Linked DNA regions of Cytobacillus luteolus. Each later gene encodes a partner of the first gene's protein in a complex. Links are inferred from orthologs where the notes say so. Each region holds a gene or a part of one and is shown in the gene's direction. Other genes may lie near its edges.

What was found.
Region 2: the proteins of trxA (region 1) and trxB are in contact, whole or in part, in a crystal structure (PDB 1F6M), measured with the Escherichia coli proteins. The link is inferred for Cytobacillus luteolus from one-to-one orthologs.

What each region holds. Positions count from the first base shown.
Region 1 is NZ_JAGGKM010000004.1:261,311-277,872, reverse strand. The notes cover bases 4,252-7,105. They hold trxA (thioredoxin), read left to right. Parts: upstream 4,252-5,448; coding sequence 5,449-5,763; downstream 5,764-7,105. Other genes in these bases: uvrC (excinuclease ABC subunit UvrC), read left to right, coding at 6,135-7,105; J2Z26_RS13395 (electron transfer flavoprotein subunit alpha/FixB family protein), read left to right, coding at 4,252-5,101. Outside these bases: J2Z26_RS13415 (long-chain-fatty-acid--CoA ligase), read left to right, coding at 1-1,623; J2Z26_RS13410 (TetR/AcrR family transcriptional regulator), read left to right, coding at 1,807-2,403; J2Z26_RS13405 (enoyl-CoA hydratase), read left to right, coding at 2,415-3,188; J2Z26_RS13400 (electron transfer flavoprotein subunit beta/FixA family protein), read left to right, coding at 3,303-4,076; more of J2Z26_RS13395, read left to right, coding at 4,124-4,251; more of uvrC, read left to right, coding at 7,106-7,907; J2Z26_RS13380 (aspartate kinase), read left to right, coding at 8,249-9,487; J2Z26_RS13375 (YslB family protein), read right to left, coding at 9,539-9,997; J2Z26_RS13370 (succinate dehydrogenase cytochrome b558 subunit), read left to right, coding at 10,407-11,015; sdhA (succinate dehydrogenase flavoprotein subunit), read left to right, coding at 11,102-12,862; sdhB (succinate dehydrogenase iron-sulfur subunit), read left to right, coding at 12,866-13,627; J2Z26_RS13355 (acyl-CoA thioesterase), read left to right, coding at 13,925-14,395; spore germination transcription factor GerE, read left to right, coding at 14,528-14,752; J2Z26_RS13345 (MarR family winged helix-turn-helix transcriptional regulator), read left to right, coding at 14,946-15,404; racE (glutamate racemase), read left to right, coding at 15,415-16,209; J2Z26_RS13335 (GerMN domain-containing protein), read left to right, coding at 16,352-16,562. UniProt on the Escherichia coli protein: Participates in various redox reactions through the reversible oxidation of its active center dithiol to a disulfide and catalyzes dithiol-disulfide exchange reactions.
Region 2 is NZ_JAGGKM010000005.1:353,491-370,039, forward strand. The notes cover bases 8,202-11,042. They hold trxB (thioredoxin-disulfide reductase), read left to right. Parts: upstream 8,202-9,067; coding sequence 9,068-10,018; downstream 10,019-11,042. Other genes in these bases: J2Z26_RS16230 (tetratricopeptide repeat protein), read left to right, coding at 8,202-8,783; J2Z26_RS16240 (8-oxo-dGTP diphosphatase), read left to right, coding at 10,635-11,042. In the rest of the region: J2Z26_RS16185 (ATP phosphoribosyltransferase regulatory subunit), read left to right, coding at 88-1,272; hisG (ATP phosphoribosyltransferase), read left to right, coding at 1,272-1,904; hisD (histidinol dehydrogenase), read left to right, coding at 1,933-3,201; imidazoleglycerol-phosphate dehydratase HisB, read left to right, coding at 3,300-3,887; imidazole glycerol phosphate synthase subunit HisH, read left to right, coding at 3,889-4,524; hisA (1-(5-phosphoribosyl)-5-[(5-phosphoribosylamino)methylideneamino]imidazole-4-carboxamide isomerase), read left to right, coding at 4,521-5,258; imidazole glycerol phosphate synthase subunit HisF, read left to right, coding at 5,255-6,013; bifunctional phosphoribosyl-AMP cyclohydrolase/phosphoribosyl-ATP diphosphatase HisIE, read left to right, coding at 6,010-6,633; J2Z26_RS16225 (hypothetical protein), read right to left, coding at 6,704-7,114; more of J2Z26_RS16230, read left to right, coding at 7,275-8,201; more of J2Z26_RS16240, read left to right, coding at 11,043-11,093; RNase adapter RapZ, read left to right, coding at 11,122-12,006; J2Z26_RS16250 (gluconeogenesis factor YvcK family protein), read left to right, coding at 12,009-12,989; DNA-binding protein WhiA, read left to right, coding at 13,060-14,016; J2Z26_RS16260 (HPr family phosphocarrier protein), read left to right, coding at 14,046-14,303; ATP-dependent Clp endopeptidase proteolytic subunit ClpP, read right to left, coding at 14,705-15,310; and 2 more genes.

The sequences.
Region 1 (16,562 bases):
GGTAATAAGTCTTTACAATCCTATTTGAAGGATGTAACAAAGGAGTACCCAAACAAAAAAGCAATACACTTTCTAGGTAAGGAATTGACGTATGCTGAACTTTACGAGAGTTCGCTTAAATTTGCAAACTATCTAAAGAAAATTGGGCTTGAGAAAGGTGATAGAGTTGCAATCATGCTTCCGAATTGCCCACAAGGTGTAATCGCTTACTATGGTACATTATTTGCAGGTGGAGTAGTTGTTCAGACAAACCCACTTTATATGGAACGCGAAATAGAATATCAAATGAACGATTCTGGCTCTAAAATAATCATTACACTCGATATTCTATATCCAAGAGTTTCAAAAGTGAAAGCGCAAACATGCCTTGAACATATTATCGTGACTGGGATTAAAGATTTTTTACCTTTTCCAAAGAACATGATTTACCCATTTATTCAGAAAAAACAATATGGGATTGTTGTAAAGGTAGAACATCAAGGGGAAAATCATTTACTTACAGAAATCTTAAAGTCGAGTGAAGCAAAAGAAATCGAATTAGACATTAATCCAGAAGAAGATATTGCTTTATTGCAATATACAGGTGGTACGACCGGCTTTCCAAAGGGTGTAATGCTAACACACAGAAATCTTGTAGCTAATACTTTAATGTGTACAACTTGGATGTATAATTGCAAAAGAGGGGAAGAGTCTGTTCTAGGAATATTACCATTTTTCCATGTGTATGGCATGACAACTGTTATGAATCTTTCAATCATGCAGGCTTATAAGATGGTATTATTACCAAAATTTGACGCAACAGACACCTTAAAGACCATTCAGAAATTCAAACCAACCTTATTTCCTGGTGCACCGACTATCTATATCGCATTACTAAATCATCCTGACATTAAAAAATATGATTTATCCTCAGTTCAAGCGTGCATAAGTGGTTCTGCACCCCTTCCGGTTGAAGTGCAAGAGCAGTTTGAAGAGGTAACAGGTGGTAAAGTAGTTGAAGGTTATGGTTTATCTGAAGCGTCACCGGTGACACATTCGAATTTCCTTTGGGGGAAAAGAGTAAGTGGGAGTATTGGATTACCATGGCCCGATACAGATGCTAAAATCATTGATATGCAAACTGGCGAGGAAGCAGAAGTCAAGCAAATTGGTGAAGTTATCATTCGTGGTCCACAGGTAATGAAAGGGTATTGGAATAGACCAGAAGAAACTGAAGCAACACTCAAAGACGGTTGGCTATTAACTGGAGATTTAGGTTATATGGATGAGGACGGATACTTCTATATTGTTGATCGCAAAAAAGATATGATTATCGCAGGTGGATATAATATTTATCCTCGTGAGATTGAAGAAGTACTATATGAGCATGATAAAGTTCAAGAGGTTGTTGTTGCAGGTATCCCGGATCCTTACCGAGGAGAAACTGTAAAAGCGTATGTAGTAGCTAAAGAGGGTAAAACAATAACTGAGGCTGAATTAGATGAATATGCCAGAAAACACTTGGCTGCATATAAGGTGCCTAGAAAATACGAATTCCGAAAAGAACTTCCAAAGACTGCGGTAGGGAAAATATTGAGAAGAGCTTTAGTGGATGAAGAGAAGGATAAAATCAAGCAGGCTTAATGTTAAAGGTTATCAATATACTTTGCAATAGACGGTTCACCAATGTTAGACACATCATGCAAAGAGCCATGATAACAGAGCGTGGCTCTTCTTAGCTAACACAAACTTGACAGCAGTTAATTAAGGCCTTATTATAAAAATATGAATGACGATTCATTCATTTTATGAAAGGAAGTAACATAGTTGAAACGAACGAAGCCAAAATTCAAACAAATTATAGATGCAGCAGTAGTCGTAATTGCCGAGAACGGCTACCATCAAGCACAAGTTTCAAAGATTGCAAAACAAGCAGGAGTAGCTGATGGGACAATTTACCTCTACTTTAAAAACAAAGAAGATATTCTCGTTTCCTTGTTCCAAGAAAAGATGGGCAATTTTATCGAGAAAATTGAAGAAGAAATTGCAGGAAAACAGACTGCTGCAGAGAAATTGTTAATGTTGGTGGAAAAACACTTTTCCTTATTAGCTGCTGATCATGATTTAGCGATTGTTACCCAACTAGAATTACGTCAATCTAATAAAGAACTTAGACTTCGAATAAATGAAGTTCTAAAAGGTTACTTGAAGGTCGTTGATCAAATCATTATTCAGGGTAAAGAAAATGGCGAGTTCAGGGCTGATTTAGACGTTCGACTAGCAAGGCAGATGGTTTTCGGTACTATAGACGAGACTGTCACCACTTGGGTTATGAATGAACAAAAATATGATCTCTTAAAGTTAACAGGACAAGTACACCAACTATTGATCTACGGATGTGGATTCTTCAAGCCTAATAGTTAGGGGGAAAGCAAATGGCATTACTAAGTACAACAATTGAGGAAAGAATTGCCACAATTACAATTAATCATCCACCTGCAAATGCTTTATCATCTTTAGTCCTAAAGGAGCTATCGGGAGTACTTGATGGTCTTGAGACTAATGAAGAAGTTAGAGTAATTGTTTTAAAAGGAGAGGGCAGATTCTTCTCTGCAGGTGCAGATATTAAAGAATTTACGACTGTTTCAAATGGAGAAGAGTTCTCAAAGCTGTCTACATACGGGCAGGATCTATTTGAAAGAATGGAAAACTTCACCAAACCAATCATTGCTAGCATTCATGGAGCTGCACTAGGTGGTGGCTTAGAATTAGCAATGGGTTGTCACTTTAGAATTGTAAGTGAAACTGCAAAGTTAGGTCTTCCAGAACTTCAATTAGGATTAATCCCTGGTTTTGCTGGAACAGCTAGACTACCAAAGTTTATTGGTGTGTCTAAAGCAGCTGAAATGCTTTGGACAAGTGACCCTATTAGTGGAAAGGAAGCTGTTCAGTTTGGATTAGCAAACCATGCATTTCCAGAGGAGAGCTTAGTAGAAGAAACATACAAAATTGCTAAAAAGATTGCTGCGAAAAGCCCAATCTCCATTGCTGCTACCATCGAGTTATTAAATATTGCTAAGACAAAACAATACCATGCGGGTGTTGCAAGAGAGGCTGAGTTATTCGGTCAAGTCTTTACATCAGAGGATGGCCAAGAAGGTATCCAAGCTTTTATTGAAAAGCGTCAACCTCAATTCAAAGGAAAATAAAGATTATTTTAAACTATTTTTCTATTCAATATTCAGAAATTATAGTAAAATAGTTATATAAGGTTTTAGAATTATTAAAACTTATAAGCTTTTAATTTTGTAGGAGGGGAAACAATGAACATCTTTGTTATTATGAAAAGAACATTTGACACAGAAGAGAAGATTGTAGTTAAAAACGGTCAAATTAGTGAAGATGGTGCCGAATTTATAATTAACCCTTATGATGAATATGCCATTGAAGAAGCGATTCAAGTTAGAGACGCAAACGGTGGCGAGGTAACTGTTGTAACTGTTGGTACAGAGGATGCTGAGAAAGAACTTCGTACTGCTTTAGCAATGGGTGCTGATAAAGCAGTTCTTATCAATACAGAAGATGATGTAGAAGCAGGAGATCAGTTTACAACTGCTAAAATCATTTCTGAATTCTTAAAAGATAAAGAAGTTGACCTAATCTTAGGTGGTAATGTAGCAATTGATGGTGGGTCTGGACAAGTTGGACCACGTGTTGCAGAATTACTAGATATTCCATATGTTACAACAATTACTAAATTAGAAATCAATGGAAAGAATGTTACTGTTACTCGTGATGTTGAAGGAGACTCTGAAGTAATTGAAACAACACTACCATTATTAGTAACTGCACAACAAGGATTAAATGAGCCTCGTTATCCTTCTCTACCTGGGATTATGAAAGCTAAGAAAAAGCCTCTAGAAGAATTAGAACTAGATGACTTAGATTTAGAAGAAGATGATGTAGAAGCAAAAACAAAAACTATTGAAATCTATTTACCACCTAAAAAAGAAGCTGGTAAAGTTCTTCAAGGTGAATTAGCTGACCAAGTTAAAGAACTGGTTTCATTACTTCATACTGAAGCAAAAGTAGTGTAAGAGACTTATAAATATATCACTCTACTAAAATTAGGGGGTAAAATAAAATGGCAAGAAAAGTGTTAGTATTAGCTGAAGCACGTGATAACTCATTACGTAATGTTTCATTTGAAACGATTTCTGCAGGTAAAACAGTTGCTGAAGGTGGAGAAGTTGTAGCTGTCTTACTAGGAGACGGTGTTAGCTCATTAGCTACTGAATTATTTCACTACGGTGCAGATAAAGTAGTAACAGTTGAAGACGAAAAATTGAAAACGTATACACCTGATGGATATGCTCAAGCTTTATTAGCTGTTATTGATGCTGAAAGTCCAGAAGGATTAGTGATTGGACACACTGCATTAGGAAAAGACTTAGCTCCTAAAATTGCTGGTAAGCTAAATTCTGGATTAATTTCTGATGCAACAGATGTTGAGGCAACAGGCGGTAATCTTGTGTTTACAAGACCAATCTACTCAGGTAAAGCATTTGAGAAGAAAATTATTACTGATGGATTAATCTTTGCTACAATCCGTCCAAATAACATTGCTCCTTTAGCAAAAGACGAGTCACGTACAGGTGAAGTGTCTTCATTATCAGTTGATATTAAAGACTTACGTACAATTGTAAAGGAAGTAGTGAGAAAAGCATCTGAAGGTGTTGACTTGTCAGAGGCAAAGGTTGTTATTGCTGGTGGTCGTGGAGTGAAAAGCGAAGATGGATTTGAACCATTAAAAGAACTAGCTAATGTTCTTGGTGGAGCAATTGGTGCTTCTCGTGGAGCTTGTGACGCTGAATACTGTGATTATTCACTACAAATCGGCCAAACAGGTAAAGTAGTTACACCAGACCTATATATTGCTTGCGGTATCTCAGGTGCAATTCAACATTTAGCTGGTATGTCTAACTCTAAAGTTATCGTAGCTATCAATAAAGACCCAGAAGCAAACATCTTCAAAGTAGCTGATTACGGAATCGTTGGAGACTTATTTGAAGTTGTACCACTTCTTACAGAAGAGTTTAAAAAACTGAAAGTACATTCTTAACATAAAGAGGCAGCCAAGTGGTTGCCTTTTATTTATGAATATAGGCTACTTGATTTGGAGGCTCACGGACCGCCCGCGGAAAGCGAGTGCCTTCAGCTGAAATCAACGGGTTAGTGTAACTAATAAACAAATATAATGCTTTAAATTAGGGTATTTTACTTACATAGATTTAACCGTCCTAGCATATATTACGTACGAAGCAAATAATTAGCATCTAAAACTTCCAGGTGATATACTGTGTTTAGCTACTCAGAATAACGGTAAATTATTCTGGAGGTGTTAGTTACTTAGGTATTCACATGCTAGGTTAACTACAATATATAAACGTTTTAAAGGAGGAAAAAAATATGGCAATTTCAAATGTAACAGATCAAAATTTCAATACGGAAACTAGCGAAGGTCTAGTTCTTGCAGATTTCTGGGCTCCATGGTGTGGACCTTGTAAAATGATTGCTCCTGTATTAGAAGAATTAGACTCAGAAATGGGTGAAAAAGTTAAAATCGTGAAAATCGATGTTGACGAAAATCAAGAGACTGCAGGGAAATTCGGAGTTATGAGTATCCCAACATTACTAGTTATGAAAAACGGCGAAGTTGTAGATAAGGTTGTTGGATTCCAACCTAAAGATGCACTTGCTGAATTACTAAACAAACACGCATAATCCAACAACAGCCTATATAATTAGGCTGTTTTTTTTGTATTTCTTAGGAAATATTGTCGAAAGCTATTTTTTAGGTAAGTCTTTGTTGTAACAAAAAAAAATTAAAACTAATGTTGAGAGTTAGGTTATTCGCTAGAATCCACGAGACTCCTGCGGGAGTAGGACGTCAACGGGAGACCCCACAGGTGCGTAGCGCCGGGAGGCCCCCGGACTGCCCGCGGAAAGCGAGTGGATTCTAGCGAATAACTCCCTGTTACCTTTTTTTTTGGTATAAAAGACAATTACTTTATTTTACAAGTCCTAGTGTACACAAATCATGATACAATAAGTGTTAGTTAAATTCTCAACATTGTGTAATGGAGTGGTTGCAAATGCATGATCACCTAAAAGAAAAACTTTCCGTACTTCCAGATCAACCAGGCTGCTATTTAATGAAGGATAAAAATGGGACGATTATCTATGTAGGGAAAGCAAAAATATTAAAAAATAGAGTTCGATCTTATTTTACTGGTTCTCATGACGGTAAGACGCTACGCTTAGTTCAAGAGATTGTTGATTTTGAATATATTGTAACACCTTCAAACATAGATGCATTAGTACTAGAAATGAACTTAATTAAAAAATATGACCCAAAATATAATGTGATGTTAAAGGATGATAAAAGTTATCCTTTTATTAAGATTACCGCTGAAAGACATCCAAGATTACTCATAACCCGTAATGTGAAAAAAGATAAAGGGAAATACTTTGGCCCTTATCCAAATGCACAGGCGGCTAGTGAAACGAAAAAGCTATTAGACCGAATCTATCCGCTTAGAAAATGTTCTACTTTGCCTGATAAAGTATGTCTTTATTATCATATTGGTCAGTGCTTAGCACCTTGTATCCAGTCGGTTTCAGAAGAGCAAAATAAACAGTTGGTGGATGAGATTTCCAAGTTTTTAAATGGTGGTTACAAGGAAATTAAAACTAACTTAACTGAGAAAATGATTAATGCTTCTGAAAACCTTGACTTTGAAAGAGCAAAAGAATATCGAGATCAAATAGCGCATATTGAAACAACAATGGAAAGACAAAAGATGACGATGACTGACTTTGTAGATCGCGATGTATTCGGTTTTTCTTATGACAAAGGCTGGATGTGTGTACAAGTCTTTTTTATTAGGCAAGGGAAATTAATAGAGCGTGAAGTTTCTTTATTCCCATTTTATGATGAGCCTGAGGAAGATTTCCTAACATTTTTAGGGCAATTTTACTCGCAAAATAATCATTTTAAACCCAAAGAAATTCTATTACCTAAGACGGTAGACAAGGAAATGGTAGAAAAACTTTTAGAAGTAAGTGTGTTTCAGCCTAGTAAGGGGCAGAAGAAGGATTTAATAGATTTAGCAACTAAAAATGCTTTTATTGCGATAAAAGAGAAATTCTCCCTAATTGAAAGAGATGAAGAGAGAACGATTAAGGCAGTTGAACAGTTAGGTATCCACTTAGGAATTGCTACACCTCATCGGATTGAGGCTTTTGATAATTCTAATATACAAGGAACAGATCCTGTTTCTGCGATGATTGTGTTTATAGATGGCAAGCCTGAGAAAAAAGAGTATCGAAAGTATAAAATTAAGTCCGTAATCGGTCCAGATGATTATGAATCGATGCGAGAAGTCGTTAGAAGGCGATATTCAAGAGTACTAAAGGAACAACTACCACTACCTGATTTAATTATTATTGATGGTGGTAAAGGTCATTTAGCGGCAGTTAGGGATGTATTAGAGAATGAGCTAGGATTAGAGGTTCCGACAGCAGGGCTTGCTAAGGATGAAAGACATAGAACTTCAGAGTTATTATTGGGAGAGACTGCTGAAATTATCCAGCTACCACGAAATAGTCAAGAGTTTTATCTATTACAGCGAATTCAAGATGAAGTTCATCGATTTGCAATAACTTTTCATCGTCAAATTAGAGGGAAGTCTGCATTTCAATCTGTTCTGGATGATATACCTGGTGTGGGAGAAAAAAGAAAGAAAGCACTTCTTAAACATTTTGGCTCGATAAAAAAACTACGTTCAGCAACTATAGAAGAAATTGTAGAGGCTAAAATACCTCGCCAAACTGCGGAGATAATCTATGAGAAATTAAGAAATTAATTCTTGTATTTTTACATCCAATTCTGATATAATTACAACTAATTTGATATTCATACACTTCAGAAACTGAAGTGAAGATAGAGGTGCGTGCTTTATAAGTAGGCAGTGGGAGGAGAATGAGCTCTGTAAATCACTGTTTGAAAGGGAAGCTCGCCGAAGTGATAAAACGCTCATTTTGTTTTTTCGCTGGTTTTGCATTTAATAGATGTAAGACTGTCAAGATTTACTCTTGGAGGGCTATCTCACGAAGTGACACGTAATTATCGTTATCACTGCAATGAGATGTTAGTCTCATTGCTTTTTTGCGTTTTAGAGAACTTAATGAAGAGGATGATAAAATAATGGGAATCATTGTACAAAAATTTGGTGGTACATCGGTTGGTTCAATTGAGCGTATTCAGAACGTTGCAAATCGAGTTGTTCATGAGGTAGACAAAGGTAATAAAGTGGTTGTTGTCGTTTCTGCTATGGGAAAATCAACAGATGAACTTGTGTCTTTAGCGAAGCAAATTAGTAAAAATCCTAGCAAGCGTGAAATGGATATGCTTCTTTCAACAGGAGAACAAGTTACCATTTCATTATTAACATTAGCATTACAAGAAAAAGGATATGATTCAATATCATTTACAGGATGGCAAGCTGGCATTGAGACTGAAGCGATACATAGCAATGCACGTATCGTAAATATAGATACAAAGAAATTAAACGAAAGTTTAAATAAAGGACAAATTGTTGTGGTTGCTGGATTCCAAGGAATTACAGTAGATGGTGCTATTACTACACTTGGGAGAGGTGGATCTGATACAACAGCAGTTGCTTTGGCTGCCGCATTAAAAGCTGATAAGTGTGATATATATACTGATGTAACTGGAGTCTTTACTACTGATCCACGCTATATAAAAACTGCAAGAAAATTACAGTCTGTCTCCTATGATGAAATGTTGGAACTAGCTAATTTAGGTGCAGGCGTACTTCACCCCAGAGCAGTTGAATTTGCCAAAAATTACTTAATGCCTTTAGAGGTTAGATCAAGCATGGAGTTAGAAAATGGGACAATCATCGAGGAGGAAGTTTCAATGGAAAAAAACTTAATTGTTAGAGGCATTGCATTTGAAGACCAAGTAACAAGGGTAACAGTCTGTGGATTACCTAATGAACTACAGACATTATCTAAAATCTTTACAACATTAGCACAGAATGGCTTAAATGTGGATATTATCATTCAAAGTACAACCAATGATAATACAACATCTATTTCTTTCTCAGTTAAAACAGCTGATTTAGAGGATACTCTTCATGTATTAAATAGTAACCGTGAGGAGCTTAAGTTTACTGAAATTCAGCATGAAAGTGGATTGGCCAAGGTCTCTATTGTTGGCTCAGGAATGATTTCCAACCCCGGAGTAGCAGCCGAAATGTTTCAAGTGCTAGCAAATCACGAAATTCAAGTGAAAATGGTAAGTACATCTGAAATCAAAGTATCGACCGTAGTTGAGCAGGTGAACATGGTCAAGGCAGTAGATGCCCTACATGAGGCATTTAGTTTATCAGTTTCTGACAAATCAGAGGTTACAATTTAGATAATGAAAAAAGGTGCGACACAAACTGTGTAGCACCTTTTCCATTAACCATTAAATATGTTTAATGATGTCCTTTTTGTCAGTTTTTACTGTGAAAATGACCTTTAAGGCCCTGTTTTTCTGTTGTTCATATGCTTCAGATAATTGACCTTTTTGGTGTTCAATTTGTTGAGCCAAAAAGCCTGATTCGAGTTGGAAAGTGGAAGGTTCTTTACTAGAGAGACGATTCGAAACGAGATCACCTGTTAAATGGAACTCGAGTTCTTCTTTCTTATCCTTATCGAGTGTCAATTGTCCCCAACCAGCTTTACTGAAAAAATCAACAATCATCTCTATTGAGTCTAAAGGATACTTCCTAGCTAAATTTTTACCAGCCCAATATAATAGCTGAGGAGTATCTTTGCCGAGTAGATCAGGTATTAAAACTTCTCTTAATAATTCATAACCGAAGCTTGGTACTTGTTTTTCATCAAAAAATGATTTATTTACATCTAAGATAGTATTTCTCACACGATTCCCCTCTTTCTCTAAATTATTATATAACAAGAAGGTGGATTAAAAACATGAATTTTTTTGTCGAATAAATACTGATTATGATTCTAAATTAATTATTTGATATTAGTTGTAAGTAATTGGTAATAGCGGTAATTGAATTGTTTTAATTTGAACAATTTGTGTACAGGATTCCTTGACGCTACTTCTGTATGAGAGTAAAATGTATTTGTTACATTATATTGATAAAGAAATATCTACAATAGCATTGTCAATTATTGTCTCATCTCTGAAGAGTTGGGCGAATTTTGACATCTATTGCAAGGGTTTTCATTTTATCAATTAATAATATAAGTGAATGTATGCTTAACAGCAGCAACAAAGAGTTCCATAAAGATATGGTGCTAAAATTTAAGGGGGTAAATTAATGGGAGGAAATCGTGAGTTTTTTTATCGTCGACTCCATTCACTTCTAGGTGTTGTTCCAGTTGGAATATTCTTAATTCAACACTTAATTGTGAATCATTTTGCGACAAAGGGAGTAGAGGCATTTAACAATGCTGCTCATTTTATGGAAAGTCTTCCTTTTCGTTATGTATTAGAGGCTGTAATTATCTTTATTCCAATTATCTTCCATGCTGTTTATGGACTTTACATTGCGTTTACAGCTAAAAACAATGTTAGCAATTATAGTTTTTTCCGAAACCAAATGTTCTTATTACAACGTGTAACAGGTATTATTACACTTATCTTTATCGTTTGGCATGTTTGGGAAACTCGTATTGCAGCTGCATTAGGTGCTGAAGTTAACTTTCAAATGATGGAAAACATCCTAGCTAATCCTTTCATGCTAGTATTCTACATTGTGGGTGTTGTTTCTACAATCTTCCATTTTGCGAACGGCTTGTGGTCATTCTGTGTAAGCTGGGGAATTACAGTTTCTCCACGTTCTCAATTAATTTCTACTTATGTAACACTTGGTATTTTCGTAGCACTATCTTTCGTAGGATTACGTGCGATTTTTGCATTTGTATAAACTAAAAAACTATAATTTAAGTTTATTAGAATAAATGATTTAAGCTCGTTATTGCATATGTAATAACTTTTGAGGGGTGAGTTACTATGGGTAAAGGAAGAATTATCGTAGTCGGCGGTGGTTTAGCTGGCTTAATGGCAACGATTAAAGCTGCTGAAGCAGGAGTACAAGTAGATTTATTTTCACTTGTTCCGGTAAAACGTTCTCACTCTGTTTGTGCACAAGGTGGGATTAATGGAGCTGTAAATACGAAGGGTGAAGGAGATTCTCCGTGGGAACACTTTGATGATACAGTTTACGGTGGAGATTTCTTAGCAAACCAACCACCTGTAAAAGCTATGACTGAGGCGGCTCCTGGAATTATTCATTTATTAGACCGTATGGGTGTAATGTTTAACAGAACTCCAGAAGGACTACTTGATTTCCGTCGTTTTGGAGGTACTCAGCATCACCGTACAGCATTTGCTGGTGCAACAACAGGTCAACAATTACTTTATGCTTTGGATGAGCAAGTTCGTCGTTATGAAGTGGCAGGACTAGTTACAAAGTATGAAGGATGGGAATTTTTAGGTGCTATTATTGATGATGAGGGTGTTTGTCGAGGTATTACAGGTCAGGACTTAACAACAATGGAAATTAAGGCTTTCGCTGCTGATGCTGTAATTATGGCAACAGGCGGACCTGGGATTATTTTCGGTAAATCAACTAACTCAGTTATTAATACTGGTTCTGCTGCATCTATCGTATATCAACAAGGTGCAATTTATTCAAATGGTGAGTTTATTCAAATTCACCCTACAGCTATCCCGGGAGATGATAAGCTTCGTTTGATGAGTGAATCAGCTCGTGGTGAGGGTGGACGTGTTTGGACTTATAAAGATGGAAAGCCATGGTATTTCCTAGAAGAGAAATATCCTGCTTACGGAAACTTAGTACCACGTGATATCGCAACTCGTGAGATCTTCCACGTATGTGTAGACTTAAAAGCTGGTATTAACGGAGAAAACATGGTGTATTTAGATCTTTCTCATAAAGATCCTAAAGAGCTTGATATTAAACTTGGTGGAATCATTGAAATCTATGAGAAATTCATGGGTGATGATCCTCGTAAAGTGCCAATGAAAATTTTCCCTGCTGTTCACTATTCAATGGGTGGACTATGGGTTGACTACGACCAAATGACGAATATTCCAGGCCTTTTTGCAGCTGGTGAGTGTGATTACTCTCAACACGGTGCAAACCGTTTAGGGGCTAACTCATTATTATCTGCTATTTATGGTGGTATGGTTGCTGGTCCAAATGCAATTCGTTACATGAATGGATTAGAAAAGAGTACGGATGCAATTCCTTCTTCAGTATTTGACCGTCACGTTAAAGAACAAGAAGACAAGTGGAATTCAATCATGAGCATGGACGGTAACGAAAATGCATATGTCCTACACAAAGAACTTGGTGAGTGGATGACAGATAATGTTACTGTTGTTAGATACAATGATAAGTTATTGAAAACAGATGAGAAAATCCAAGAGCTACTTGAGCGTTTTGGAAATATCAATATTAATGATACTGCGAAATGGAGCAACCAAGGTGCAGTATTTACTCGTCAATTAGAAAACATGCTTCATCTTTCTCGTGTTGTAACACTTGGTGCTTACAACCGTAATGAGAGCCGTGGAGCACATTATAAACCAGAATTCACTGAGCGTAATGATGAAGAGTGGTTAAAAACAACAATGGCTAAATTTAAAGATAGTAAGTCTGCGCCACAATTTAGCTATGAGGATGTTGATACATCTTTAATTCAGCCACGTAAGCGTGATTACTCTAAGAAAAAGGGGGAGAACTAAAACATGAGTGAAAACAAAATTGTTCATTTTATTATTACTCGTCAAGATAGTCCTGAAACAGCCCCTTATACACAGGAATTTAAAATTCCATATCGTCCGAACATGAATGTAATCTCAGCACTAATGGAGATCAGACGTAATCCAGTGGATGCTAGAGGAAATCAAACAGTACCAATCTCTTGGGACATGAACTGTCTTGAGGAAGTATGTGGTGCGTGTTCGATGATTATCAATGGTAAACCACGTCAGTCTTGTACTGCACTTGTTGATCAACTAGAGCAGCCAATTCGTTTGGAGCCAATGAGAACATTCCCAGTAGTTCGTGATTTACAGGTAGATCGTAAGAGAATGTTTGATTCTCTTAAAAAGGTAAAAGCATGGATTCCGATTGATGGAACTTATGATTTAGGTCCTGGACCACGTATGCCTGAAACAAAGCGTCAGTGGGCATATGAGCTTTCAAAATGTATGACATGTGGTGTGTGTTTAGAGGCTTGTCCTAATGTAAATAGTAAATCTGATTTCATTGGACCTGCACCTTTATCCCAAGTTCGTTTATTCAATGCTCACCCAACTGGTGAAATGAATAAAGCAGAACGTCTAAATTCAATCATGGGTGATGGTGGTCTTGCGAACTGTGGTAACTCACAAAACTGTGTGCAATCCTGTCCAAAGGGTATCCCTTTAACAACATCAATTGCAGCATTAAACAGAGATACAACAATCCAATCATTCCGAAACTTCTTCGGAAGTGATCAAGCGTAATAGTAAAAGCCTCTTCAAATTATTGAAGGGGCTTTTTTACTAATGCTCTTTTCGTAAAGTTTGTTGCTTTTATCTGTATTTAACAAGAGTGGATTGGAGCGGAAGGCACTTGACTCCTGCGGGAAGTAGAGGAATATCCGGCGAGACCCCACAGGCGTATGCGCCGAGGAGGCTCGCATTCCTCCCGGCGGAAAGCAAGTGCCTGCAGCGCAAAGGAACGGTCAATGTTCACTGTTAAAACAACATTCTTTTAGAAAAGAACCTTTATTAAATACCAAAAGTTAGGAGCATCTTAGGATGAAAAACATACCTTATATTAATGATTTATCCTCATGGAAAGAATCATTCGAATTTAGTCATAAAATTAAAGTCCGTTTTTCAGAAACAGACATGTTTGGACACTTGAACAACACAATTCCTTTTATCTATTTTGAAGAGGCGCGAATCGAGTTCTTTAAAGCGTTAGGGTTTATGCAAGAATGGACCAAACCAGCAAGCGAAGTTATCCCTGTTGTAGCAGATCTTCAGTGTGATTTTGTAAAGCAGGTTTATTTTGATCAAGTCATCGACATCTATGTTAAGGTTCACAAAATTGGCAACTCGTCGATTGATCTTCATTATATGGGTGGGGATGAGCATAAAAATGCCTTCTTTACAGGTAGAGGAACAATTGTTCAAATGTCGAAGAAGAAGGCTAAGGGCGTACCATGGTCAACAGATATGAGAAACGTAATAGAAAATGTATCAAAGGAACTTATTTTCATATAAAAATAGGCGATTAATAATAATACATATCGTAATTTCAGTCACAGGAAACGCATTTACCTCATAGTATATGTTGACTAAATATATACCCATCCGGTAGTTCAGCTCTGGCTAAGGCAAGGAGGGTTACAGTACTTGAAGGAGAATGAGTTTCAACCAAAGCCACTACTCACAAAGAGAGAAAGAGAAGTTTTTGAACTATTAGTTCAGGACAAAACAACAAAAGAAATCGCCAGTGATTTGTTTATTAGTGAAAAAACGGTTAGAAATCACATTTCGAATGCGATGCAAAAGCTTGGTGTCAAGGGGCGCTCTCAAGCAGTTGTCGAGCTCCTTCGAATGGGCGAACTTAAGCTTTAAGTACAATCAGCTATCTTACAACAAAAGTAAGGTAGCTGATTTGTTTTATAGCAAATCCCCCCTTAAAGTTTGTTGGTAGAACTCACTAAATATAGGTGTGTAATCTAAATGTTACTTGCATTTTTGACGAAAAAAGTAGAAAATAAAATAAATTAGTAGAGAATGTGGTTAAATTCTATAAAGGGGGATGATTATGTCAATTCAAGGACATCAAACGGTAAGTGAAGATCAGGTAGTTGCAGATTTAGAAAAATCGTTAAGGTATATCTCGGCTATCATTAAACAAAAGGGTCGAGAAATTCTTAGTAATTATACAATTACTCCACCTCAGTTTGTTGCACTTCAATGGCTTTTTGAAGGTGGCGATATGACGATTGGTGAGCTTTCCAATAAAATGTTTCTCGCATGCAGCACAACTACAGACTTAATTGATCGAATGGAAAAGAATCATCTAGTTATGCGTGTTAAAGACCCTAACGACCGCCGAGTGGTAAGGATTCACCTGCTTGATGAAGGTGAGCGCATTATCGAGGAAGTAATACAAAAACGTCAGAATTACTTATCTGAAGTACTTGGTGATTTTTCAAAAGAAGAAATACTAGTTTTAGAGAAAAGTTTAGCTAAACTACATCATGAAATGAAAGCAGAATGAGGCGATTTTTTTGTACAGACCAATTGGAATTATCGATTCTGGGGTCGGTGGACTGACAGTAGCAAAAGAAATTATGCGTCAATTACCTAAAGAAGAAATTATCTACTTAGGCGACACTGCTAGGTGTCCGTATGGTCCAAGGCCTAAGAAAGAAGTTAGTCAATTTACTTGGGAAATGACAAATTACGTACTTGCTTACAACATAAAATTATTAGTCATTGCATGTAATACGGCAACCGCTCTAGTTTTGGACGATATTCAAGCAGAATTAAATATACCGGTAATTGGAGTTGTATTCCCTGGAGCAAGAACAGCACTTAAGGTAACTAAAAATCACAACATAGGTGTTATAGGGACAATTAATACAATAAATAGTGGAGCGTACGAAACGGCTCTTAAATCAATAAATAGTCAGATTAATGTAGAAAGCTTAGCTTGCCCTAGTTTTGTTCCATTAGTGGAAAGTGGAGATTTCAATAATGAAAAGGCAATGCAGATTGTGAAAGAATCTCTTCTTCCTTTTGAAGATAGTAGGATGGATACATTGATTCTAGGTTGTACACATTACCCATTATTGAGACCTACCATTCAAGAAGCTGTCGGAAATAGTGTGAATCTCATATGTTCCGGCGACGAGACGGCTAGGGAAGTAAGTACGATTCTTTACTACAATGGATTACTAAATAAAGGTTCTAATAAGAGAAACCACCTCTTCTTAACAACAGGAGAAAAAGAGATTTTTCAAAAGATCGCGTCACAATGGCTTGAACGACCAATTGAAAATATAAAAACAGTTCAGATTTAAACTCCAGTTATAGACTACTGGAGTTTTTTATCTTAATAGAAATAAATATATAAGAAAGAAGATTTCTTTTAGTAAAAGTCGGTCTAAAATGAAAAATAGCTCGTATACATAGTAGTACAAACCACCATGGGAGGGATTATGTATGCGAGATTTAACAAAGTCTAAAATTGCAGCAACAGTTATTGCTTCATCAGTATTACTATCGGGGTGTGGACTATTTGGAGGAGAACCAGCGGTAGAAGAAATTGACCCACCACAAGATGTGACGTATACGAATGAAGATATAGACACTACTGAGAGTGGAACTGAAATGGGAGATGAAGCATCAGTTGAATCAGTAACGAGGGAGCTTT
Region 2 (16,549 bases), on another replicon or contig:
TATTAGCGAACTAAAGTATTTTATAATGTTCTTACAATGGCCAAACTGGCTAACATATAAATCTAGCACAAAAAAGGAAGTGTGAATGTGTCTAAGTTATTCATGTTTGAAAAGCCACTCGGAATGCGTGATACACTACCAGCTCTATTTGAAACAAAAAAGCTGGTTCGAAATAGAATGTCTGATGAAATTGAAAAATGGGGCTATCAATTTATTGAAACCCCAACACTTGAATACTATGAAACGATTGGGAATGCATCAGCAATTTTAGATCAACAATTATTTAAACTGCTTGATCAACAAGGACATTCTTTGGTATTAAGACCAGATATGACTGCGCCGATTGCGAGGGTTGCTGCATCTAAGCTATATAAAGAAGGTTATCCACTAAGACTAGCCTATGCTGCCAATGTCTTTCGTGCACAGCAGCGGGAAGGCGGAAGACCAGCTGAATTTGAACAAATTGGCGTAGAGTGTATAGGGGATGGGACCATCAGTGCGGATGCTGAGGCAATTGCTTTAATGATTTCCTCTCTGAAAAAATCAGGGTTAGAACACTTCACAGTTGCCATCGGTCATATCGGATACGTGAATACCTTATTTTTAGAGATAGTTGGGAATGAAGATAGAGCCAATGTTCTGAGACGTTATCTTTATGAAAAAAATTATGTAGGCTATCGCGAGCATGTGAAAAGTCTTTCTCTATCATCTATTGATAAACAACGTCTGCTGGAACTTCTCAAGTTAAGAGGAGATATGACGAAAATCTCTGCGGCAAGAGAGCTTGTAGAAAGTACTACTGGTCGAGAGATGGTTGATGAACTTGAGCAACTCTGGCAAAGTTTAGAAGCCTATGGTGTTGCTGACTATATTAAAATAGACTTTAACTTAGTAAGTCACATGAGCTATTACACAGGTATTTTATTTGAAGTGTACGGACCAAAGGTTGGATTTCTATTAGGAAATGGTGGTCGCTATGATCAACTGTTTAATAAGTTTAATCGTCCGGAGTCGGCAACCGGTTTTGGTATACACATTGATCGTCTGATTGAAGCACTAGATCTAGATGAAAAGCCTAACAACATTCAATGTGTTATTTTTAGCCCGGAAAATCGAAAAGAAGCAATTCGTTATGCTGAAGAAAAAAGAGAGCAAGGTGAACGCGTGGTATTACAGGATATCTCAGGAGTAAAAGATATCGATGCTTGCACAAGTTCATTTTCTGAAGTGACGTATTTTATTGGTAATAAGTCAAAGACGGAGGCAAAGTAATGGGAGACCTTTTAACAATTGCAATGCCAAAAGGTAGAATATTTGAAGAGGCTGCTGAGTTATTACGTAAAGCGGGGTATCAACTTCCACCTGAATTCGAAGATTCACGTAAACTAATTATTGATGTTCCAGAAGAAAAGATTCGTTTTATCCTGGCAAAGCCGATGGATGTGACTACATATGTTGAGCATGGTGTAGCAGACCTGGGAATCGCTGGAAAAGATGTTATGCTCGAAGAAGAGCGTGATGTTTATGAGGTACTTGATTTGAAAATTAGCCATTGCTATCTTGCTGTCGCGGGTATTCCTGGTGCGAAAGTACAAGGAGTTGCACCGAAAGTAGCAACAAAATATCCGAACGTTGCTTCTAGTTATTTTCGAGAACAAGGTGAGCAGGTGGAAATTATTAAGTTGAATGGTTCAATAGAGTTAGCGCCATTAATTGGCCTGGCTGATCGAATCGTAGACATCGTGTCAACGGGACGTACACTTAAGGAAAATGGCCTTGTAGAGTTAGAGAGAATTACAGACATAACGTCTCGAATCATAGTCAATCCAGTAAGCTATCGTTTAAAAGATCAACGAATAGACGATCTAGTTGAAAGATTGTCCAATGTGGTAGATGGACTCTAGTAGTCTTTTACAGAAGGGATTGGAGAATATGAGAATTCAGTATGTAACATCTTCGGTTTCTTTAAAACGTTCCTTGGAAAACGGTACAGAAGAACAGAGACAGACTGTTCTTTCCATCATTGAGGATGTTAAAAAGAACGGCGATACAGCACTGTTAAACTATACAGAAAAATTTGATGGAGTTGCTTTATCTTCTCTTAGGGTAACAGAGGAAGAGGTAGCATTGGCCTTTAAACAGGTTAACTCAGAAACGATAAATATCATCCGTGAAGCAGCAGAGAATATCCGTGATTTCCATTCACGTCAAGTCAGGGAATCATGGGTGACGATGAAGGAAGACGGAACGATTCTTGGCCAAAAAATAACGCCAATTGACGCAGTAGGTGTGTACGTCCCTGGTGGAAAGGCAGCATATCCATCATCAGTTCTGATGAATGTCATTCCTGCACAGGTAGCTGGTGTTGAACGAATCGTAATGACCTCACCAGTTGGTAAGGATGGACATCTTCCTGCAGCCGTTTTAGTTGCGGCTAGTGAATTAGGTGTAAAAGAAATCTATAAGGTTGGCGGAGCTCAGGCTGTGGCAGCACTTGCTTATGGAACAGAGTCCGTTTTACCTGTTGATAAAATCATTGGACCCGGAAATATCTACGTTGCATTAGCTAAACGCGAGGTGTTTGGAGATGTAGACATTGATATGATCGCTGGGCCAAGTGAGATTGTTGTTTTGGCAGATGAAACCGCTCTACCAAATGAGGTGGCTGCAGACCTATTGTCTCAAGCAGAGCATGATGAACGTGCGTCTAGTATTCTTGTTACACCTTCATCTGAGCTTGCTGAACAAGTAGCATTAGAAGTAGAAAAACAGCTCTCAACGCTTCCAAAAAGAGAGATTGCAGAGGCTTCAATACGTGATTATGGTGCCATCTATGTCACTTCAACTCTTGATGAGGCGATTAAAGTCGTTAATGAATTGGCCCCAGAGCACTTAGAAATTATCACTGAAGATGCAATGGAGCAAATCGGTAAAATTAAACATGCAGGAGCTATATTCGTTGGGAGATTTAGCTCTGAGCCGGTTGGAGATTACTTTGCTGGTCCAAATCATGTGCTTCCAACAAACGGAACAGCCCGATTCTCAAGTCCATTAAACGTAGATGATTTTGTGAAAAAATCGAGTATCATTTCATATAGTGAAAAAGCCCTTAAACAAAACGGAGCTAAAATTGCAGCCTTTGCACGATTAGAAGGCTTAGAAGCACATGCACGAGCAGTTGAAGAGCGTTTGAAGAAGTAATTCGACAAGTGCCACGCATTTGTCGAAACGCACTTTATAGTCCAAAGCAATCGACAAGTGCGTGGCACTTGTCGAAAAACCCAAATGGAGGAATGTTCATGTCACGTCAAGCAACAATTCAACGTAAAACAAATGAAACAGATATAGAATTAGGATTTTCAATTGATGGAGAGGGAAGAACTGAGTTAGAGACAGGTGTTCCGTTTTTAAGTCATATGCTTGATCTTTTTGCGAAGCATGGACAGTTTGATTTAATCGTAAATGCAGATGGTGATATCGAGGTTGATGGTCACCATACAACTGAAGATATTGGAATTTGTATCGGTCAAGCGTTAAGAGAAGCTTTAGGTGACAAAAAGGGTATTAAACGTTACGGCAATGCATTTGTTCCAATGGATGAGACACTGGCTCAAGTTGTGATTGATTTAAGTAACCGTCCACACCTCGAGTTTAGAGCCGAATTCCCAAGTAAACAGGTTGGTACATTCGATACAGAGCTTGTTCATGAGTTCCTATGGAAGCTTGCTCTTGAAGCGAGAATGAACTTGCATGTAATTGTTCACTATGGTCACAACACGCATCACATGATTGAGGCAGTGTTTAAAGCATTAGGTCGTGCATTAGATGAAGCAACGACGGTTGACCCACGAATTAAGGGGGTCCCATCAACGAAGGGATTGTTATAGAATGCTAGGAATTATTGATTATGGAATGGGGAATTTGTTCAGTGTTAGCAAAGCACTGGAGCGAATGAATTATGAGTACGTGATTTCAGAAGATCCTAGCGTTTTAAAACAAATGAAGGGCCTCATTTTACCGGGGGTTGGTTCGTTTAAAGATGCGATGGAGATTTTAAAAAATACTGGCTTAGCATCGTTTATACAAGACTATGTTAATGAAGGTAAACCACTGCTTGGCATATGTCTTGGAATGCAATTGCTTTTTGAAGAAAGTGAAGAGAATGGTTTAACGAAAGGTCTTTCTTTGCTACCAGGGCAAGTGATTCGAATTCCTGGAGTGACTGAAAACGGAGAAGCATACAAGGTTCCACATATGGGCTGGAATCAACTTTTATTTAAAAATGATTCACCTCTATTAGAGGGTGTTGAACAAGGACATGTATACTTTGTTCATTCTTATTATGTAAAAACAGAAGACAACGATGTTATTTTAGCTAGTAGTTCATATGATGTTGAGGTTCCGGCCGTAGTGGGAAAAGGAAATGTGTTTGGAACACAATTTCACCCGGAAAAATCAAGTGAAATCGGCTTATCGATATTAAAGAATTTTGCAGCAATTGTTGAAGAGAGGGAAACAGTATGAGTTCATTTTCAATTTATCCAGCCATCGATATGAGAGGTGGCAAATGTGTTCGGTTAATTCAAGGAGACTATAATCAAGAGACTGTTTATGGTGACTCACCTTTTGAAATGGCACAACTATTTGCAAGTGATGGAGCTGAATGGATACATATGGTTGACCTTGATGGTGCTAAACAAGGGCAACGTGTTAATGATCAATATGTACTTGAGGTAGCTAAAAAACTGAATGTTAAGGTACAAATCGGTGGCGGAATTCGTACGCTTGAGGATGTGGCTTATTACATAGAAAACGGGGTAGACCGCGTTATTTTAGGAAGTGCTGCGATTTCAAATCCTGACTTTGTAAAAGAAATGTTAAAGAGATACGGAGCTAAAATTGCTATCGGAATTGATGCAAAAGATGGCTATGTAGCAACAGAAGGTTGGTTAAATACCTCTTCGATTAAGGCAACAGACTTAGGGATAGAACTAGCTCAAGCGGGTGCGGAGACGTTTATTTTTACAGATATCGCTACAGATGGAATGCTTTCAGGACCAAACATTGATGCTGTTGTGACAATGGCTGAAGCGACTGGTAAAGAAGTGATTGCTTCAGGAGGAGTAAGTTCACTTGCTGACTTAGTGCAGCTGTCTAAATTCGCACAATCAGGTGTTGGTGGAGCGATTGTAGGTAAAGCACTGTATACGAACATGTTCACAGTAAGCGAGGCTATCCGTGAGGTGTCATCTGTATGATTACAAAACGAATTATCCCGTGTTTAGATGTGAAAGACGGTAGAGTGGTAAAAGGGGTTCAATTTGTTGGACTTCGTGATGCTGGAGATCCGGTTGAACTTGCAAAGTTTTATGATGAAGAAAGAGCAGATGAGCTTGTATTCCTAGATATATCTGCCTCACATGAAGGACGTAAAACAATGGTAGAGGTCATTGAACAGGTTGCAGCACAATTAGCGATTCCATTTACAGTAGGTGGGGGAATTAACTCACTTGAAGATATGAAACGAATTCTGCGCGCTGGTGCGGATAAAGTGTCCCTAAATACTGCTGCGTTACTCAATCCCGACTTGATTAACGAAGGCTCTCGCTTTTTTGGCTCACAATGTATCGTTGTTGCAATCGATGCAAAATACGATGAATCACTTGGTTCGTGGCGCGTTTATACACATGGTGGTCGGAATGCAACAGAGTGGGAAGTTGTGGCATGGGCGAAGGAAGCTGTTAAACGTGGTGCAGGTGAAATTTTATTAACGAGCATGGATAGTGATGGAGAAAAAAATGGTTTCAACTTACCGTTAACTTCAGCAGTAAGTTCTGCTGTTACGGTTCCTGTTATTGCTTCAGGTGGAGCTGGAAACAAGGAGCACTTTTTCGATGCATTTACGGAAGGGAAAGCAGATGCAGCATTAGCGGCAAGTATATTCCACTATAAAGAAACATCCGTTAAGGAAGTAAAGGACTATTTAAAAGAGAAGGGAATGATTGTGAGATGAATACAGCTTCTATAAAATTTGATGAAAAAGGTCTCGTTCCAGCAATCGTTCAAGATGCGAACAGTAAAGAGGTCCTTACCCTTGCTTATATGAATGAAGAATCGTTGAAAAAATCAATTGAAACAAAAGAAACGTGGTTTTATAGCCGTTCAAGACAAGAGCTTTGGCATAAAGGTGCAACCTCAGGCAACACGCAACAAATTTTAGACCTTCGCTATGATTGTGATCAAGATGCAATCTTAGTATTGGTGACGCCTGCTGGTCCAGCTTGTCATAAAGGAAATTACACGTGTTTCAGTGATAGCTTACTAGAGCTGGAGACAATCCAAAAGGAAAGTGAACGCTTTGCCATCATCAACGAACTTGAAGCACTAATTGCAACACGAGAAGCAGAAATGCCAGAGGGTTCTTATACGACTTACTTATTTGAAAAAGGCGTAGACAAAATACTGAAAAAGGTCGGCGAGGAAAGTGGAGAAGTAATTATTGCAGCCAAAAATCGCGACCCCGAAGAACTAAAATGGGAAGTAGCTGACCTACTTTACCACCTATTAGTCTTACTTCGTGAACAAAAGTTACCGCTTGATGAAGTGCTTGATGCTTTGCAGAAGAGGCGCTAATAAGTTAGTAATCTAAAATAGCAGACCAAATCATTTTGATTTAGTCTGCTATTATTTTATTATAACTTAGCTATTGCTCTTTTTGTTGTTCTTTTAGTGCTAGTATCATCAGTGCGTTAAGTTCTTCTGGTGTTAATCTATTCAGGACCATTTCTTTTAATTCAACTTTCTCTTCTTCAGTGACACCATTAGCAACAATCGTGGTGATACTTGCAATTTCACGTGCGGAAAAAGCGCCTGTTACAACCTTAATGGCTTCTTCTTTAGTTGTGAAGGGAAGGTTGCTTTCTTCAAGAAGTTTTTCGTCTTTAAGGAGCGCCTGTATACTTGGGTCATTCAATAACTCCTTCATTTCGGGTAAGGTTTTTGTTTGAGCAAGCGCTGTATCCATTATTTTGACAGAAGTTTCTTTCCATACATACTGTACTGCAAAGAAACCGAGACCTAGTAAGATGAGAAATCCAATTCCTATTTTCTTCATTATTCTATCACCCTATTTCATCCTACTGAATTCAACATAAAGTGTAAACTACCAATTTATCTTTTTAGAAAACTAACCACCAATTCCAATCTACTACTATGTATCGCCTTAGCTATGTGTTATACTACCTTCGGTGAGATTATAGAAACTGGAGGAACAAATGGGAAAACGCACATATACTGAAGTTCAACAGACTGCCCTAATATTACCGTTTGTGCAAACTGGTGAGTATTATTTTAATAAAGGCCTTAAAGCGTATCGCAAACGCGACCTAAACAGTGCCAGAAAATACTTACAAAGAGCCATTCAGTTAGAGCCTAGAGACCCCATGTTTCTATGCCAATTAGCAGTTGTACTTACGGACCTTGGAAATTATCAACAATCTAATAAACTACATGCAACCATACTTAATGAGATTGATAGTGATATGACAGAGTGTATGTACTTTATGGCGAATAACTATGCCCATTTAGGCTTGTTTCAAGAATCAAACAAATATGCAACAATGTACTTGAAACACGATCCAGATGGTGAATTTGTCGAAGATACAGAAGACCTGCTAGACTTACTATCCATTGAATCAGCAGATGACGATATAGATTTCGAAGTAGAAGATGAATTGATTTTAAAACAAGAGCAAGCTCGTGAACTTTTGGAGACAGGTAATCTCCAGGAGGCGATTGAGCTATTAAATGAAATCACACAAGAATATCCTGAATTCTGGTCAGCATATAATAACCTGGCACTAGCGCATTTTTATACCGGAGAAATCGCTACTGCATCGCGCTTGCTAGAGGAAGTGTTGGCTAAAAATCCAGGAAATCTTCACGCACTTTGTAATATGCTTGTCTTCCTTTACTATCAAAGAAAAAACAGGAAGGTAAAAGAGCTTACGAAAAAACTTGAGTGTATCTATCCAATCTTAGTTGAACATCGTTATAAATTAGGTGCAACCTTTGGTCTGATTGGCCGTTATGATTTGGCTTTTAAATGGTTAAGAACGCTGCAAAGACAAGGATTTGATGGTGACGAAACGTTTTATTATTGGCTTGCTTATTCTGCATACTTTACAGGGAACATCTCAATCGCTGAAAATGCATGGAAGCGAGTAATTGAGGATAATCCTGATAAAAAAGGAACAGAGCCTTGGTCTGGGGACCGACCAAATTCTTTACTAACCATCAGTCATCCACACGATAAATGGTTACAGGGTGACTTTATTGAAGAACGTCTTTATGGATTATTTCTTGCAAGTAAATCCAATAGCCCGGTCTCATGTATTGATTTAAAGGAAAATCAGCTGTACTCTACTCTTGAAAAAGAATTTGCAGAATTTGTTTGGCATTCCTTTAACAAAAAATCAATCTTCAAAGGACCAGTATATATAGAAGATGGATATAAAGTAGCAGACTCCCTTTTTAAACATAATCAAGGTACAGATGAATTTCTTGAGGAATTATATCTAACTTGGTTCATGCTCTACGACCAGTTAATGAATGAGGAATATTCATTATCAAATACCTTGGCATGGGCTGCAGCTTCAGAGTTTGTGTGGAGAACACTCCAACAACAGCCCACTACAAAAAAACACATAAGTGAAAAATATGAGATCTCTCAATCAACCTTAAGTAAGTATGTAAAAATCGTGCAAAGCTTATTTGAGGTATAGAATGCCCCTGACCAAGGGGTATTTTTTATGACTACGTCCAGCTCCAGCGCCTAGCCCCTCGAGGTCAAATAACCTGTACCATAAAAAGTCGAAGTGCAGACTTTTTCTGTCACAGAACATTTGCTTGTCGGGGCTGATCGATGCGCTTACGCTTTTGTGTGAGCAAATTTGTGGCGTTTTATTACTTGTTTTTATAGGATAGTAGTTGGATACACTATATTTTGTATGTATGAATCGAGAGTAACAATTTACGTTATTATTTGCATTGAAGGAGTGTCAATACAATGTCTGAAGAAAAAATTTATGATGTTATCATTGCAGGTGCTGGTCCTGCTGGTATGACTGCTGCTGTTTATACATCTCGTGCGAATCTTTCTACCCTAATGCTTGAACGTGGAGTACCTGGTGGACAAATGGCAAATACAGAGGAAGTAGAAAACTACCCTGGGTTTGATCATATCTTAGGTCCTGATCTTTCCACAAAAATGTTTGAGCATGCGAAGAAGTTTGGTGCTGAATATGCATACGGAGATATTAAGGAAGTTATTGATGGAGAAGAATATAAAACAGTTATTGCTGGAAGTAAACAATATAAAGCACGCGCTATAATTATCACAACAGGTGCTGAGTATAAAAAGCTAGGTGCACCAGGTGAAAAAGAACTTGGCGGACGCGGTGTTTCTTACTGTGCAGTTTGTGATGGGGCATTCTTTAAAGGAAAAGAACTAGTCGTTGTTGGTGGAGGAGACTCTGCGGTTGAGGAAGGTGTTTACCTAACTCGTTTTGCGACAAAAGTAACAATTGTTCACCGTCGTGATGAACTACGCGCTCAGAAGATTCTTCAAAAACGAGCATTTGACAATGAAAAAGTTGATTTTATTTGGAATACAACAGTGAAAGAAATCAAAGATAAAGATGGAAAAGTCGGTAGCGTTATTTTAACAGATGCTAAAACTGGAGAAGAACGAGAATTTAGCGCAGATGGTGTTTTTATCTACGTTGGAATGGTTCCACTTTCTAAGCCATTCGAAGGTCTTGGAATTACAAATGCAAACGGTTATATCGAGACAAACGACCAAATGGAAACAAGAGTCGAAGGAATTTTTGCAGCAGGAGACATCCGCGAAAAAACACTTCGCCAAATCGTAACCGCAACAGGCGACGGAAGCATCGCAGCCCAAAGCGCCCAACACTATATCGAATCACTAATGGAAAAACTAAAAGAGCGTCAATAATAAGAAGTGTCAGGAGCTCCTGGCACTTTTTTATTTGCAATAGTAAAGCTTTATATTTTTTGAAGCTTGTTGAGTTCAGCGGAAGGTACGAGACTCCTGCGGGAGTGAGGGGCAGGGGAGACCCCACAGGAGCAAAGCGACGAGGAGGCTCCCCGGACCGCCCGCGGAAAGCGAGTACCTTCCGCTGAACTCAACGGGTATGTGTCAATGTAAACTCGTCCTTCATAAAAAAGTAACTACTATTTAACTCTGTTGTAACACGCATGAAATATTTTTCTAGTATGATGAGGTTAAGTAATTGACCCCCTTTTATATATTAGATACTTGTTAGGCACAGGTTCCCTTTCCTGTGCCCCTTTTTTATATAAAAAGTACTGAAAAATAGGACAATGGACATGTTTATCATGAAAACGCTATGAAACGTGAAACCTAAACAAAACTAATTCGTAATAAACTTTTAGAATATTACATTACAAAAATTTTTTATACATATCTTGTTCATTGTTACACATTACTTTAAATAGTATAATAAATGATAATGCTTTCATTTACATGCAGCGGGATAGGTAAATACATATATATACAGCACCTAGCTGTTCGACTCGGGGTGAAATGTGTGCAAAGGGTGACTAACTGCGTTCTTGTGAAAGACAATAAAGTTCTTCTACTTCAAAAACCAAGCAGAGGCTGGTGGGTAGCACCGGGTGGGAAAATGGAGCAAGGAGAATCTGTTAAAGATTCGTGTGTAAGAGAATATCGAGAAGAAACAGGAATATATTTAAAAAATCCTACAATAAAGGGGATTTTTACTTTTATTATTAAAGACCAAGAGGAAATCGTTTCCGAATGGATGATGTTCACTTTCTATGCATCAGAATATGATGGGGAAAATGTGGATGAATCTGAAGAGGGAAAGGTTTCTTGGCATGAAATTGATAAGGTGAGCGATCTTCCGATGGCACCAGGTGATTTTCATATCATTGACTACTTAATTAAGGGGAGTGGTACGATTTACGGAACCTTTACTTATACCCCCAATTTTGAACTACTTGCCTATCGCTTAGATCCTAGTTAACTATATCTTGTATATTGGAGGTAAAATAATGAGTACAGGTTCTACAAGTGATATTCAATTAGTGATAATCACAGGAATGTCCGGGGCTGGAAAAACAGTTGCTATTCAAAGTTTTGAAGACCTTGGCTACTTTTGTGTAGATAATTTACCACCTTCTTTACTTCCTAAGTTTTTAGAGCTTATGAAAGAGTCAGGAAGTAAAATGAATAAAGTAGCATTAGTGATGGACTTGCGTGGAAGAGAATTCTTTGAGAGTCTTTTTGAAGCACTAGATGATATCACTGAAAAATCATGGATTACCCCACAGATCCTATTTTTGGATGCAAAAGACTCTATTTTAGTAAGTCGTTATAAAGAAACTCGTCGCTCTCACCCGTTGGCAAATAACGGTTCACCACTAACAGGAATTGAGAATGAGAGAGAAGTTCTTGAGGAGTTAAAGGGTAGAGCACAATTAATATATGATACGTCTAACCTAAAACCAAGAGAGCTACGTGAGAAAATTCTTAAGCAGTTTTCAACACATTCTTCTCAGACTTTCTCGGTGAATGTCTTTTCATTTGGATTTAAATATGGCATTCCTATTGATGCCGACCTAGTTTTCGATGTGAGATTTTTACCGAATCCTCACTATATCGATACACTTAGACCGAAAACAGGACTTGATGAAGAAGTATCATCTTATGTTTTAAAATGGGGAGAAACTCAAAAATTTGCTGAAAAATTAATTGATTTATTGGCCTTTATGCTTCCTTACTACAAGCGAGAAGGAAAGAGTCAGTTAGTTATCGCAATAGGTTGCACTGGTGGACAGCACCGCTCTGTAACACTTGCTGAATATCTCGGTAAATATTTTTCGAATGAATACAAAACCATTGTCTCTCATCGCGATATTGATAAGAGGAAGGAATAGCTATGAAGAAAGCAAAACAACCTAGAATTGTCATAATCGGTGGGGGAACAGGGCTTTCCGTTTTACTTAGAGGGTTAAAAAAGTATCCTCTCGATATTACTGCGATTGTAACCGTTGCGGATGATGGTGGCAGCTCTGGTAGACTTCGTGATGAGATGGATATTCCTCCACCTGGGGATATACGGAATGTAATAGCGGCATTGTCAGATGTAGAACCCTTAGTTGAAGAGTTGTTTCAGCATCGATTTAAAAATGGAAGTGGGTTGTCTGGGCATTCACTTGGCAATCTAATTCTAGCAGCAATGACAACAATTACAGGTGATTTCGTACATGCTATAAGTGAGATGAGCAAGGTGTTAAACGTACGAGGACGAGTGTTACCTGCTGCAAACAGAAGTGTTATATTACATGCCGAAATGGAAGATGGAACAGTTGTTTCTGGGGAGTCAAAAATTCCATACTCAGGTAAGGAAATTAAACGAGTCTTTCTAACACCTCAAGACATTGAACCAGTGAATGAAACCTTGTCAGCGATCCGCGAAGCTGACTTGATTATTATTGGTCCTGGTAGTCTATATACAAGTATTCTTCCAAACTTACTAGTGCCAAAAATCGGAGAAGAAGTCATAAAAGCTAAAGCAAAAAAGGTTTATATATGTAACGTGATGACTCAGGCTGGTGAGACCTTAAATTACACAGCAAGTGATCATGTAAAAGCCTTATATCAACATATGAATACATCATTTCTTGATATGATTTTAGTGAATGATGAAGGAATTCCTGATAAAATTAAGGCGAAATATGCAAAAGAGCTTGCACAATCCGTTGATTACGACCTGCAGCGCCTTTCTGAACTAGGCCTTGAAATCATCCATGGCAATATTATTAGTTACGAAGACGAAGTGATACGTCATGATACGTCCAAAGTAGCTTCAATCTTATATAAATTAGTTGATTCAGCCCGTGTTTTAGAGGGGAATTAATTTACGAAATCATTTATAATAAAAAGTGCAAACGGATGCACTTTCTAACCATCTACACGGGGGTGATGTTGTGTCATTTGCATCAGAGACAAAGAAAGAACTTACAAATATACAATTAAAGCCTTGCTGTGTTCATGCTGAACTATCTGCTTTAATTCGAATGAATGGCTCACTCTCCTTTTCGAATAGAAAACTAGTCCTAGATATTCAAACGGAAAATGCAGCAATTGCCCGTAGAATATATACATTATTAAAAGCAGAATACAGTGTAACAATTGAGCTACTTGTTCGTAAAAAGATGAGACTGAAAAAAAATAATGTTTATATCGTTCGCCTTGTAGAGCGCGCACAGGAAATTCTAGAAGATTTAAAGATCGTTAACAGCGATGAGGGCTTTTCGTTTTTATATGATATTTCAAAGGAGCTCATTGCTAAAAAGTGCTGTAAACGTTCCTATCTACGAGGGGCATTTTTAGCAGGCGGTTCTGTTAATAACCCAGAAACATCGTCTTATCATCTAGAAATTTTCTCACTCTACAAAGAACATATTGAATCCTTGTGTGAATTAATGAATTCTTTTGGCTTAAATGCAAAAACACTAGAGCGCAAAAAAGGGTATATTACTTATCTTAAAGAAGCAGAAAGAATTACTGAATTTTTGAATATAATTGGGGCTCATAGTGCATTGCTTCGCTTTGAAGATATAAGAATTGTTCGCGATATGAGAAATTCCGTGAACCGTCTTGTAAACTGTGAGACAGCCAATTTAAATAAAACGATTGGTGCTGCACTGCGACAGGTTGAAAATATTCGATTCATAGAATCAACTGTTGGTCTAACTGCATTGCCAGAGAAGCTTCGTGAAATTGCAGAGCTTCGTGTTAATTATGCTGATGTCACTTTAAAAGAACTCGGAGAAATGGTTTCAACAGGAAAAATCAGTAAATCAGGAATCAATCACCGCTTGCGGAAGATTGACGAAATAGCAGATAAAATACGTGCCGGACATCCGATTTCAGATAACTAAAAAACAAAAAAATAGAGGAGGAATTCACAATGGTTGAAAAACAAGTAGAGGTATTATTAAAAACAGGTTTACAGGCGCGTCCAGCTGCCCTTTTCGTTCAAGAGGCAAATAAGTATTCTTCAGATATTTTCCTAGAGAAAGATGGCAAAAAGGTAAATGCGAAAAGTATCATGGGTCTAATGAGCTTAGCAGTCGGCTCTAGAGCTACAATTACGTTAGCTGCTGATGGTAATGATGAAGCAGAAGCTTTAGAAGCTTTAGCAACATTTGTACAACAAGAAGGATAAATGAGGAAAGGCCAATCACGGTTAAGTGAGGGGGCCTTTTTTTGTTCACCTAAAATGCAAGAACGAGTCTGTTCCCTGGTTGATTCGGACAGGTTGAGTGATGGAGTACAGGAACGAATCTGAATTCGAGGCTGATTGGGGCAGGTTGAGTGATGGAGAACAGGAACGAGTCTGAATTCAAGGCTGATTCGGACAGGTTGAGTGAAGGAGTACAGGAACGAGTCTGAATCCAGAGGTGATTCGTACAGGTTGAGCGAGTGAATGCAGGAACGAGTCCGAATCCAGAGGTGATTGGGACAGGTTGAGCGAGAAATAAAAGAACGAGTCGAAATCCAAATCCCAATCACCACACAAAAAAGGTGTCCCTACAAACTAAGGGACACCTTCCTCATCTTATACTTTTATTTACTAGCAGGACCTTCATCAGGCTTTCTTGTTAACACTTGATCAATTAGTCCATAATCAAGAGCTTTTTCAGCAGTCATAAAGTTATCGCGCTCTGTATCACGCTCAATCACTTCTAATGGCTGACCTGTACGCTCTGAAAGGATTGTATTAAGCTTATCACGTAAGAATAGAATACGTTTAGCTGCAATTTCAATTTCAGTTGCTTGCCCTTGTGCTCCACCAAGTGGTTGGTGAATCATTACTTCACTGTTAGGAAGTGCAAAACGTTTTCCTTTTTCACCAGCTGCTAATAGGAAAGCTCCCATAGAAGCTGCCATACCGATACAAATTGTAGACACTTTTGGCTTGATAAACTGCATTGTGTCATAAATAGCCATACCAGCTGTGATAGATCCACCTGGGCTATTGATGTAAAGTGAGATATCTTTTTCTGGATCTTCTGCAGCTAGGAATAATAATTGAGAAACGATTGAGTTTGCAACATTATCGTCAATTGCGCTACCTAACATAATAATACGGTCTTTTAAAAGACGTGAGTAGATATCGTATGCGCGTTCGCCACGGTTTGTTTGTTCAATGACTGTAGGTATTAAGTTCATGTAAATTGTTCCTCCTTTAATTAGTTCTTCAAATATGTATATGTTTATCATACAACTAAGGTCAACTAAGGTCAAACGAAAGGTCTTGCTACCACTATCCTATTTCTACTGAGGGGTAGTTATTACCTCTTTTTAATATGCAAATTGTATCTTGCCCGTTCCTTTGCGCTTCAGGCACTTGCTTTCCGCGGGGAGGAAGTCGAGCCTCCTCGGCGTTGCCGCCTGTGGGGTCTCGACCTTTCCTCATCTCCCGCAGGAGTCAAGTGCCTTCCGCTCCAATCCACTCATATAAATAATAAAGTTACAAATCAAAACAGTACTCAAAGGACCTTAGTAAATTATATGTAAAAAGTAAAACCACAATCACCATGATACCCTTGATTGTGATTTTTTAACCCTTTAAAATGTCTTGCAATGGAAATAAATCTAACTTATAATGATGAATGCAGTGTTTACATTTATTGTAATGCCCTCGTAGTGTAGTGGATAGCACAAGAGATTCCGGTTCTCTTAGGGTGGGTTCGAATCCTGTCGAGGGCGTAAAAATAACCGTTTTACCTTTTTAGAGGTAAGACGGTTTTTGTTTTTTGTTATGCATCTTTATATCCAATTGTACCATCGTAGTCTGCTTCATCAACTGGATTCACACGCCACATTTGCTGGATTGGGTCAAATTCCTCACCGAATTCTTCGCTAAATCCTTTTTCTTTTGCCTCTGCTAGTGTTCCTGTCAATGGACCAGCGTATATAACTTCATTTTTTCTCATAATTACATCCCCCCTTACAATTAGCATCTATCTCTCGTTTTAAAAAATACATACGAAAAGTCATTCCCAACAATTTGCCATTCACCATACAAGGAGGATGATGTAAAATAAGATACAAATGGCTTTTGAAAGGGCATACAGTGAGGAGGGGTGTGAATGAATATGAGAGTAGGGTTATTTCAACAACAGTCACTAAAGTTAACAATGACAAAAGAATTAACACAAGCTATTACGTTACTACAATATTCTTCACTCGAGCTGTCTGAATTTTTACAGGAGCAGACCCTTGAAAACCCACTAATCGAAATTTCTGGCGCAGAAGCTAATTTATATAGTAAGAAGAAAGCACCATTAAAAAGAGCAGAAAGAATGAATCCCTTAGATTTTGTCGACTTACACCAAAAAACCTTACATCAACACTTAAGTGAACAGGTGTCTTTAATTAAACTAGAGCCATATCAGCGTAAAATCG